2 regions of the Specibacter sp. AOP5-B1-6 genome follow, and region 2 is predicted to be linked to the other one. Evidence: riboswitches for the same ligand, from Rfam matches in the RefSeq annotation. Region 2 holds a riboswitch; the other holds the start of a gene.
What was found. A riboswitch is a leader RNA that binds a small molecule or an ion and turns the genes downstream of it on or off. The one in region 2 is predicted to bind cyclic di-AMP.
Positions count from the first base shown of each region.

Region 1: it holds a riboswitch for cyclic di-AMP, as region 2 does, so the genes downstream of both, ACT3TS_RS07600 (NlpC/P60 family protein) here and ACT3TS_RS04865 (transglycosylase) in region 2, are expected to answer to the same signal.

Region 1 is NZ_JBQSVT010000011.1:47,949-52,453, forward strand. Features, by position in the region: gene serC (phosphoserine transaminase) at 1-138, opposite strand, end outside; gene ACT3TS_RS07590 (metal-dependent transcriptional regulator) at 367-1,062, shown strand; cyclic di-AMP (ydaO/yuaA leader) riboswitch at 1,203-1,421, shown strand; gene ACT3TS_RS07595 (M23 family metallopeptidase) at 1,426-2,241, shown strand; cyclic di-AMP (ydaO/yuaA leader) riboswitch at 2,384-2,589, shown strand; gene ACT3TS_RS07600 (NlpC/P60 family protein) at 2,594-3,439, shown strand; gene ACT3TS_RS07605 (MDR family MFS transporter) at 3,632-4,505, opposite strand, start outside.
Region 2 is NZ_JBQSVT010000007.1:6,871-11,375, forward strand. Features, by position in the region: gene ACT3TS_RS04855 (MFS transporter) at 432-1,706, opposite strand; gene ACT3TS_RS04860 (MarR family winged helix-turn-helix transcriptional regulator) at 1,707-2,261, opposite strand; cyclic di-AMP (ydaO/yuaA leader) riboswitch at 2,473-2,668, shown strand; gene ACT3TS_RS04865 (transglycosylase) at 2,672-3,430, shown strand; gene ACT3TS_RS04870 (formylglycine-generating enzyme family protein) at 3,388-3,921, shown strand; gene ACT3TS_RS04875 (SUMF1/EgtB/PvdO family nonheme iron enzyme) at 3,918-4,259, shown strand; gene upp (uracil phosphoribosyltransferase) at 4,427-4,505, opposite strand, start outside.

The DNA.
Region 1 (4,505 bases), on a different contig from region 2:
GGAGGTGCCCAACAGTGCAGAGCCTGCTTCGGAGAGTGCCGCCACCTGCTCGGGGCGGACCTTGGAAGGGCCCGCGCCAAAACGGCCGTCGGCCGGACGCAGGTTGGCGGGAATGGTGAGGGGCGTGGAATCGCTCACGAGTTGCTCCAAAAATTATGCGATGGAAGGTATGTCGGTGCCAGTGGCTGCTGCCAATTCTGCCGTAGAACCGGCTCCAGCGGAAAAAGTGTCCGCGGGTCAAGAAATATTCTGCACCGGGGATCGGTTCCAAGAAGAGGGCGTGGATTCCCGGGATCGTTGCAATCAGGCTAACGTAGACACGAAAGTCCTTGCCCCAAACTTGCCCAATAACAGGAGGATGCTGACGTGGCTGATCTGATTGACACGACGGAAATGTATTTGCGGACAATCCTGGAGTTGGAAGAAGAGAACATCGTGGCCTTGCGGGCGCGCATTGCCGAGCGCCTGCACCACTCCGGCCCCACAGTCTCCCAAACCATTGGACGCATGGAACGCGACGGCCTGGTCATAGTTTCCGGTGACAGGCATTTGGAACTGACCCCTGCCGGACGGGACAAGGCCACCCGCGTCATGCGCAAGCACCGGCTGGCTGAACGGCTGCTTGCCGATGTCATTGGCCTTGACTGGGCGTATGTCCACGAAGAAGCCTGCCGCTGGGAGCATGTGATGAGCGAAAGGGTTGAACAGCGTTTGTTCGACCTGCTGGGCAGGCCCAACGAGTCACCGTACGGGAACCCGATTCCGGGGCTTGAAGAGCTCGGAGGTGAGATTGCTCCCGTTTTTGCGGCGGGGCTGGTCACGCTCGTCGATGCCATGGCCACGTATTCACCCGGCCAGGAGGTTGTCATTCACAGGCTCTCCGAACGCATCCAGGTGGAGCCGGAACTGCTGCTCCAGCTAGATGAAGGCGGCCTGCGGCCCGGCGCCAGGATTTCCCTGGCGCAGGTGGGGGAGTACATTTCCGTCCGCGTCCCGGACATCGAAGGGGCGCTGGAGCTCCCGCCTGAGGTCGCCTCACATGTGTTTGTCGCCATGAGTTAGAGTTTCCACTGTGACCAATCACTATTGACAATCTCGGTAACGGAATTGTTACGTTTACCGCTTGTACCGTATAGTAATATTCTGACGCCGTAACCAAAGCGTTACCATTTTGCGACACCGAACCTTGCCTTCGCAACAATGGACAGTAATCACTAAGGCAGGGGCGGGGGAACCACATTCGGCAGACGTACAGTCTGCCTTGGGGTGAAGCCCACACTCGAAACGCAACACACCTGACTGGCCCAATCCATTGGACTGTGCCATGGCCAGATGTGTGCCAAGAGCTTGGGCCGGATCAACAGCATGACTCTCTGATCCGAATCCGACAGCTAACTTCGCAGGTGCTTTATAGAGAGGTAATTAGTGTCAGAAGTTAAACAGCGGGGACGCCGTCGGGCGTCGTCGCCGGTAACTCATGAGCTTGCATCCCTGCCGGGAAGCCGCCGTGCAGCCATTGCTGCAGAGCGAATCAGCTCACCATCAAACATTTCAGTGGCCCAGCTGCTGCGTGCAGGTGTTGCCAGCGGAGCCGGCCAGAAGGTTGGCGTGGCCATGGCCGCGACAGGCCTGGTCCTGGCAGTCACGCTGCCGTCCACACAGGCCATTGACACGCAGCACATTGAGACCGCAACAGCGGCATCTGTGGAAGCGGAGCCTGCCGTGACGGCCGGGGCGGAAATCCCCATCGCCTTCGCCGCCCCTGAGGTTGGCAGCGCATTGAACCCCGATGGCCGGCTCAAGGAAACCTTGAAGGTCAACGCCTCCGACGTCGCCCCGCAGGCTGCCAAGGGGACTCTCGGAGCCCCGCTGGAGAACCTGGTGCCAAGTTCGCCGTTCGGCGGACGCATCAGCCCCATCACGGGTCAGGTTGACGAGCAGCACACGGGCCAGGACTTCGCCATTGCGAGCGGCACTGACGTGCTTGCGGCCGCCGGCGGAACTGTCACCTTCTCGGGCTGGCACCAGTACGGTGGCGGCAACCGTGTGGTCGTGGACCACGGCAACGGGCTCTCAACGTCCTACAACCACATGAGCAGCAACTCCGTCAAGGTTGGCGACAAGGTCGAACGCGGCGACGTGGTGGGCCTCAGCGGCTCCACAGGCGCCTCGACCGGCCCGCACCTGCACTTTGAGGTCATCGTCAATGACGAAACCGTCGATCCCCTGGGCTGGCTTTAATTCCTCCACAGGCGACTTTTAGTTACGAGTTAGTCACAGGACCGTGACCTGAACGTGACATTGCCAAAAATCTGTTGTACCGTCGTAATCGCGCCAACTTCGAATCAAGCTGGCGCCCATGGGTTGATTGCCTAGCTCTGCCACTACTCATGGTCCGTTCGTATCAATCGTCTGGCAGGGGCGGGGGAACCAATAATCGGACTGCGCGTCAAGCAAAAGTCCTAGGGGTGAAGCCGCGAAGCGTTCAACGCAGGAAAGAAGAAATTCTTTCGGTGTGCCAACGTGGAGCGGCCGGGTGACTCCCATCCGAATCCGACAGCTTACCTCGCAGGCTTTGGGAGAGGAATCCTTCTTGGCTTCAAACACTGCCCTTGGGCGCCACCGCGCCGAGGTTGTTAAGACCAGCCCGATCTCCACCCTCACGAAAGCCGTCAGTTCCAATGCCGGCGGGGTTGGTCGTCAGGCCGCAGTAATCGCAGCAGCCTCCGGACTGGTGCTGACATCCGGTATCGCAGCAAATGCGGCTACTCCCACAGTGGAGCGCGCTTCTGACGGTGCCACCACGCTGAACCTGAACACGGAACTTGCTTCCGTAATCACGGCAGCATCCACGGTGAAGATCTCATTCGCCACCCCCGCCATCACCTCCACCCCGGCTCCTGTAGTTGAAGCGCCGGCAGTTGTAGAGGCACAGAGCAGTGAAGTTGCTGTTGAGCCGGCTGTTGAAGCCGTTGAAGCAGCGCCCGTTGTTGAAGAAGCGCCGGTTGCTGAAGCAGCACCCGTCGTTGAAGAAGCACCGGCAGCAGCACCTGCTCCGACTGTAACCACCAGCACTCCTGAAGCTGCACCCGCACCGGCAACCCAGAGCGGAATTGGCGCAACCATCGCCAGCGCCGCACTGGCCCAGCTTGGCGTTGCCCAGGATTGCACCGCACTTGCCAGCAACTCTTTGGCTGCCGCTGGAATCAACTTCCACGACTGGCCCGCTGGCTACATGAGCTTGGGCCGCACGGTTTCACAGGCCGAAGCACAGCCCGGTGACTTGATTTACTACGCCGACGGCGGCGCGGGCCTGGCCCACATCGCTGTCTACATTGGCGACGGCCAGGCCGTACACGGTGGATGGGAAGGCGGCACAACCGCAGTCTTCTCCGTCAACGTCGGTTCAGGTCCCGTTTTCATTGCGATGGGTCACTAAAGAACGTTTTTACCCAATGAACCCCGTCTTCGGACGGGGTTCATTCGTTTAACGGGTGTGGACTTCCATTCGGCCCAAACCTGACGCCCGGGCCAGTCGGCGCTGGTGTGCCACGGTGCGGCTTTCCGGCAAAGTACGACGACGGCCCCAGTTGCCTTTGCAGCGGAGGGCGGACACGCTCCGCCGGTGGTTCTACGCGCCGTCGCTGCGCTCGGGTTGCGCCGGCTCCTGTCGCCCGGATTCGGGCTGTGACGGTCCGCGGTCGATGGTGGTGGCCAGCGGGATCTCCTTCACGAAGAGCAGCAGGATCCCGGCCAGCACCAGCAGCGGAACCATGTACACAAAGATGGGTGTCAGGGCGTCGTTGTAGGCGCCGATCACAATCCCGCGCAGCTGTTCGGGCAGTTGGCGGACAATTTCGGGTGTGAGCGAGTTGACGGCCCCGGCGCCCTGCCCGCCGGAACCGCCGGTGCCTGCCAGCCGTTCCGCCAGGATGCTCGTCAGGCGGTGTGCAAACAAGCTGCCCACCACGGCGGAGCCCAGTGATGCCCCGATCTGGCGGAAGTAGTTGTTGGATGCCGTGGCCATGCCCACCTGGGAAATGGGGAACTGGTTTTGCACAATCAACACCAGGATCTGCATCGACGTGCCAAGCCCGATGCCCATGATGGCCAGGTAGGCGCAGATGACCCAGACAGGCATGGTGGGGGTCATGCTTGAGAGCAGCACCAGCGCAACTGCCACAATGAACATGCCGGTGATGGGCAGCCACTTGTACCGGCCGGTCCTGCTCACCAGCTGCCCTGAGCCGATCGAGGTCACCAGCAAGCCCGCCATCATCGGGATCATGAGGAAGCCGGCCTGGGTGGCGTTGGCGCCGGTCACCATTTGCAGGTAGGTGGGCAGGTAGGCGAGCGTGCCGAACATGGCGATGCCCGTGATCAGCCCGGCAGCGGTTGTGAGGTTGAAGTTGCGGTCCTTGAACAGGTGCAGCGACATGATCGGGTGCTGGGCACGGTGTTCAACCAGCACAAACAGCAGCGCGGCAAGCACAGTGCCCGCACCC
Region 2 (4,505 bases):
GCTGCGGCTGCAGAATTCACTGAGTGGGTGTTCACATTAGCCAGTGTCCTACGTAACAAACCAAACTAGCAAGTAACATAGGCCGGAAATGTCCAGCATATGAGATCTTGCCCCGCATTGTGACTAAACTGACACTAATTTTTTACTGTCATTTCGCCCCTCAAATCGTGCCATTATCAAATATCCCGAGCTCAATTTTGATTTCTGGATTAATAAATTCGCCCAAATATGGATTCTGGATGAATAAGTTCATGCGCGCGTGATGTCCGGTTGGCGCGGTGTCGGCAAGCTCTCAGCGACACTCAGCTTTCTTTCATAATTTGCCGCTAAGTAAACAAATGTTTACCTGCCGGCGCCCATCCGGGGCGGCCGGCAGCACCTGGCCGGCACCTGGCCGCCACCGGCTAACCGGCCGGGCGACGCCGGCAGAGCTAACCGGCCGAGCGACGCAGCCCCGGCACCATCGCGAACGGGCGCACGGCCCTGATCTGGTCCCGCAGCCTGACGTTGTTGCGCCTGTTCATCATGACCAGGGCGGCCAGACCGGCGAGCACGGCAACCACCGCGGCCATGCCGAGCGACCAGCGGGCACCAAATTCGGTGGCAATCCAGCCCACCAGCGGCGCGCCAATGGGCGTCCCGCCCTGCAGGACCACCATGTAGACAGCCAGCACCCGCCCCCGCATGGCCGAGTCCGTGGTCAGTTGCACCGTGGTGTTGCATGCGTTCATGAACGTCAGCGACGCCAGCCCCACGGGCACGAGCGCAATGGCGTACAGGACAAAGCTCGGCATAAAGGCTGCCACGCCCACAGTCACGCCGAACGCCAGGGCGCCGCCCACAATATAAAGCATGCGCATCGTCTTGCGGCGCGCGGCCAGCAGGGCCGCCGCCAGCGTGCCGATCGCCATCACCGAGCCAAGCAGCCCGTACTCCCCCGGCCCCAGATTGAAAACCGTGGTGGCCATCAGCGCATTGGTGATCTGGAAGTTCATCCCGAAAGTGCCCACAATAAAGACCAGCACCATGATCATCATCAGGTCCGGGCGCTGGCGGATGTAGCGCAGGCCCTCGCGTATCTGCCCCTTGGCCCGGGGGACACGCACAGCAGGAGCCAGCTCGTGGGGGCGCATCCGCCACAGGGAAAAGATCACGGCCACGAAGCTGGCCCCGTTGATCAGGAAGGCCGGACCGGTTCCCACCAGGGCAATGACAAGACCTGCCACGCCCGGGCCGGCAAGGCGGGCCAGGTTGAAGGAGGCGCTGTTAAGGGCGACGGCGTTGGGCACGTCCTCCTTGGCGACGACTTCGGAGACAAACGCCTGCCGCGACGGGGCGTCAAAGGCGCTGGCCACTCCCAGCAGGAGTGCCAGCACATACACATGCCACAGCTCCACTGTCCCCGTAACGACGAGGATGCCCAGCAGGAAAGCACAAATTCCCATGCCGGTCTGCGTGACAAGGAGGAGCTTGCGCTTGTTGACCCTGTCACCCAGCAGCCCGGCATAGGGGCCCAGGAAAATGATCGGCAGGAACTGCAGTCCCGTGGTGATGCCTGCGGCGGTGCCCGAGTTGTTGGTCAGGACGGTCAGCACCAGCCAGTCCTGGGCCACACGCTGCATCCACGTGCCGATGTTGGAAACAAGGGCCCCCGTTACCCAGAGCCGGTAGTTGAAAACCTTGAGCGCCCGGAACATTGAACTCATCTATGCGCTCATCTCCTGCAGAATCAGTGCCGCCTCGTGGAGGGTGGCGCGTTCCTGCGGGGTCAGGGCCGACACCCTCTGCGCCAGCCACGCCGTCCGCTTGGACCGGGCACGCAGCAGGGTGGCGGCCCCGGACTCGGAGATCTGCACCAGCACCTGGCGTTTGTCCTGCGGGTTTTCCTCTCGACTGACAAATGCGGCCTCCGCCAGGGCATTGACGATCCGGGTCATGGACGGGGCCTGGATCTGCTCACGGGCGGCGAGCTGGCCCACCGTCTGTGGACCGCCCATGATGGCGGCAAGGACCGAATACTGCCCGGGGCTGATCTCCCCGGTGGCGGCTTCCGCGCGCAGCCTTCGCGAGGTGCGCATGACAGCCACCCGCAGCTCCGCCGCCAGCGGCCCGGCACCAATCCCCTTCGCTGCCTTGCGCCCCGCGCTGCCACCCGGAGGCGGCCCGGCGCCCGGCCCCGGCGCAACAGGGGCATCGGCAGCTGAGCCGGGGGACGACGTCGTGCGTTGCGTGGAAGTTTTTGCCGGTGAATGTTCGGCCATGGGTGCTCAGCTGCCTCAGAAAATGTTTTGTGTGCTCAGCTTCCAATCCTAGATCGTTAGCATTGCTAAGTAAATGGCCGGAGGTGACTCGTCGGTCACGGCACTACAAAGGTTGTTACCAAAATGTGACATGGGGTCTCGTTTCCGTTACTCTGTCTAAAGTGCCCACAGAACCGTCCTTGGTTCCCGGCATCGATGGACGGTTCGCCGAGCTCTGCCGCCGCCCATTTCCATCCATTGACCATGGCAGAGACGGGGGACCCAATCTTTATGGGCCCTTCCTACATGGAAGCCCTTGGGGTTAAGCCGGCGCAGTGAAGGCAGCAGTGATTTTGCTGCCGGGATCTGTGCGGCCGGATTCTCTAGTCCGTTCCCGACAGCTCACCTCGCAGGCGTAGAGAGGCCCACTCATGTCTGCTGCACCGCAGCGCGGCCGTCGCCGCGCCGAACCAGAGCGCCGTCCATCGATTTTTGGGCTTGCGTCCACCCGCACGGGATCACCTGCGGGAGCACGCGCCCGGACCCGGGCCGCCGGTCCGTCCGGTGCAGTCTCCGCCGTCACCACCACGGCCAAGTGCATGGCCGCAGTGGCGGTCCTTGGCGCACTCGTGGCCGGCGGTGCCGTCGCCCAGCAGGTGGGAACACAGCAGGCCGCCGGCGCAAACCCGGGCAGCCTCGTTTCTGCCGCCAGCACCACAGCACCGGCAGTGTCGGCCCCGCTTGACGCGCCGATCAGCTTTTCCGGCCCCAGCATCACGTCGAGCACAAAGCCGGCGGACGCAGCCCTCAAGGCCGAATCGAACGACGTCAAGGCCGATGCCACCACGACTGCTGCAGCTTCGAAGGCAGCTCCCTCCGGCGACAATCCTGCCGCCGCCCAGGCCTATGCCGCCGGCCAGCTGAGCTCCTTCGGCTGGGGCGCGGACCAGATGAGCTGCCTCACCCAGCTGTGGCAGCGCGAATCCGAGTGGCTCACCTCGGCCGAAAACGCCTCCAGCGGCGCCTATGGCATCGCCCAGTCGCTTCCCGCAAGCAAAATGGAAGCCACCGGCAGCGACTGGAGCACCAACTACGAGACGCAGATCCGCTGGGGCATGGGCTACATCCAGCAACGCTATGGCTCACCGTGCGGCGCCTGGGGACACTCAAACTCAGTGGGCTGGTACTAAAACTGGCGGCTGAGGCGTCGCAGGCAGCGCCTGTCCTGCTGCCCATTCTGGGCGGCACCCTCACCATGCCCGACGCCCGCACCGGCACGGCCCGCGACGTCGAGCTGCTGCCCTTCCACTTGGCACGCACCCAAATCACCCGGGCCAACTGGCACGCGGTGATGGACGACGCCGGGACCCCGCCCATGCTTTCCCGCGTCCCCATGCATCCCCTCACCTGGTTTGACGCTGTCCGGTGGTGCAATGCCGCTTCGCAGCTGGCGGGCTGCACCCCTGCCTACGCGCTCAGCGGCCGGGAGGTTGCCTGGGACGTCAACGCCGATGGCTACCGCCTGCCCACCGAGGCCGAGTGGGAGTGGGCGGCCAGGGCAGGAAGCTCTTCGCCGACGTACGGGCCCCTGGCGGAGATTGCCTGGACGGCGTTCGATGCCGTCGACGGGCCCAGGATGTTGCCCTCAAGACCCCCAACAGCCATGGCTTGTTCGACATGATTGGCAACGTCTGGGAGTGGTGCTGGAATTACGCGGATACCGCCCGCTACGGGGACTACAGAAGTTTGCGCGGCGCCGGCTGGGACGATCGGCAGTGGAGCGCCCGCGCGTCCGTGCGCCGGGGCAGTGCACCCGATGCCGTACTCGAAGATGTGGGATTCAGGGTGGCCCGTGGGGTTGTCGGAGTGCCTGACGCTGCTCAGGGCTGCTCGGCCGCAGGGGCGCCGGCCGCAGGCCGTTCGGCTGCAGCCCAAGGCTGGTCGGCTGCGGCTGACCGGCAACGGGCCGACATCAAGGGCCCGCTGCCCATGGGCTGGACACCCCTGCGCGGCCTGTAGCCCACACTTGAAGCCGCTTCCGCAGCTGCCTCAGCAGCTGAAAACGGGCTCAGCCGGCGGACCTTGTTCCAATCTGCGCTGAACTCGTGGCGGGTGTGCCGCATAACAGTGTCATGCGGCACACCCAGCTTGAGTTTTACTCAGATTGGGACAAACAGAAGGCGTTGTTAGTCCACGATGCCGTAGAGGCGGTCTCCGGCGTCGCCCAGGCCGGGAACAATGTACGAGTTTTCGTCGAGGCCTTCG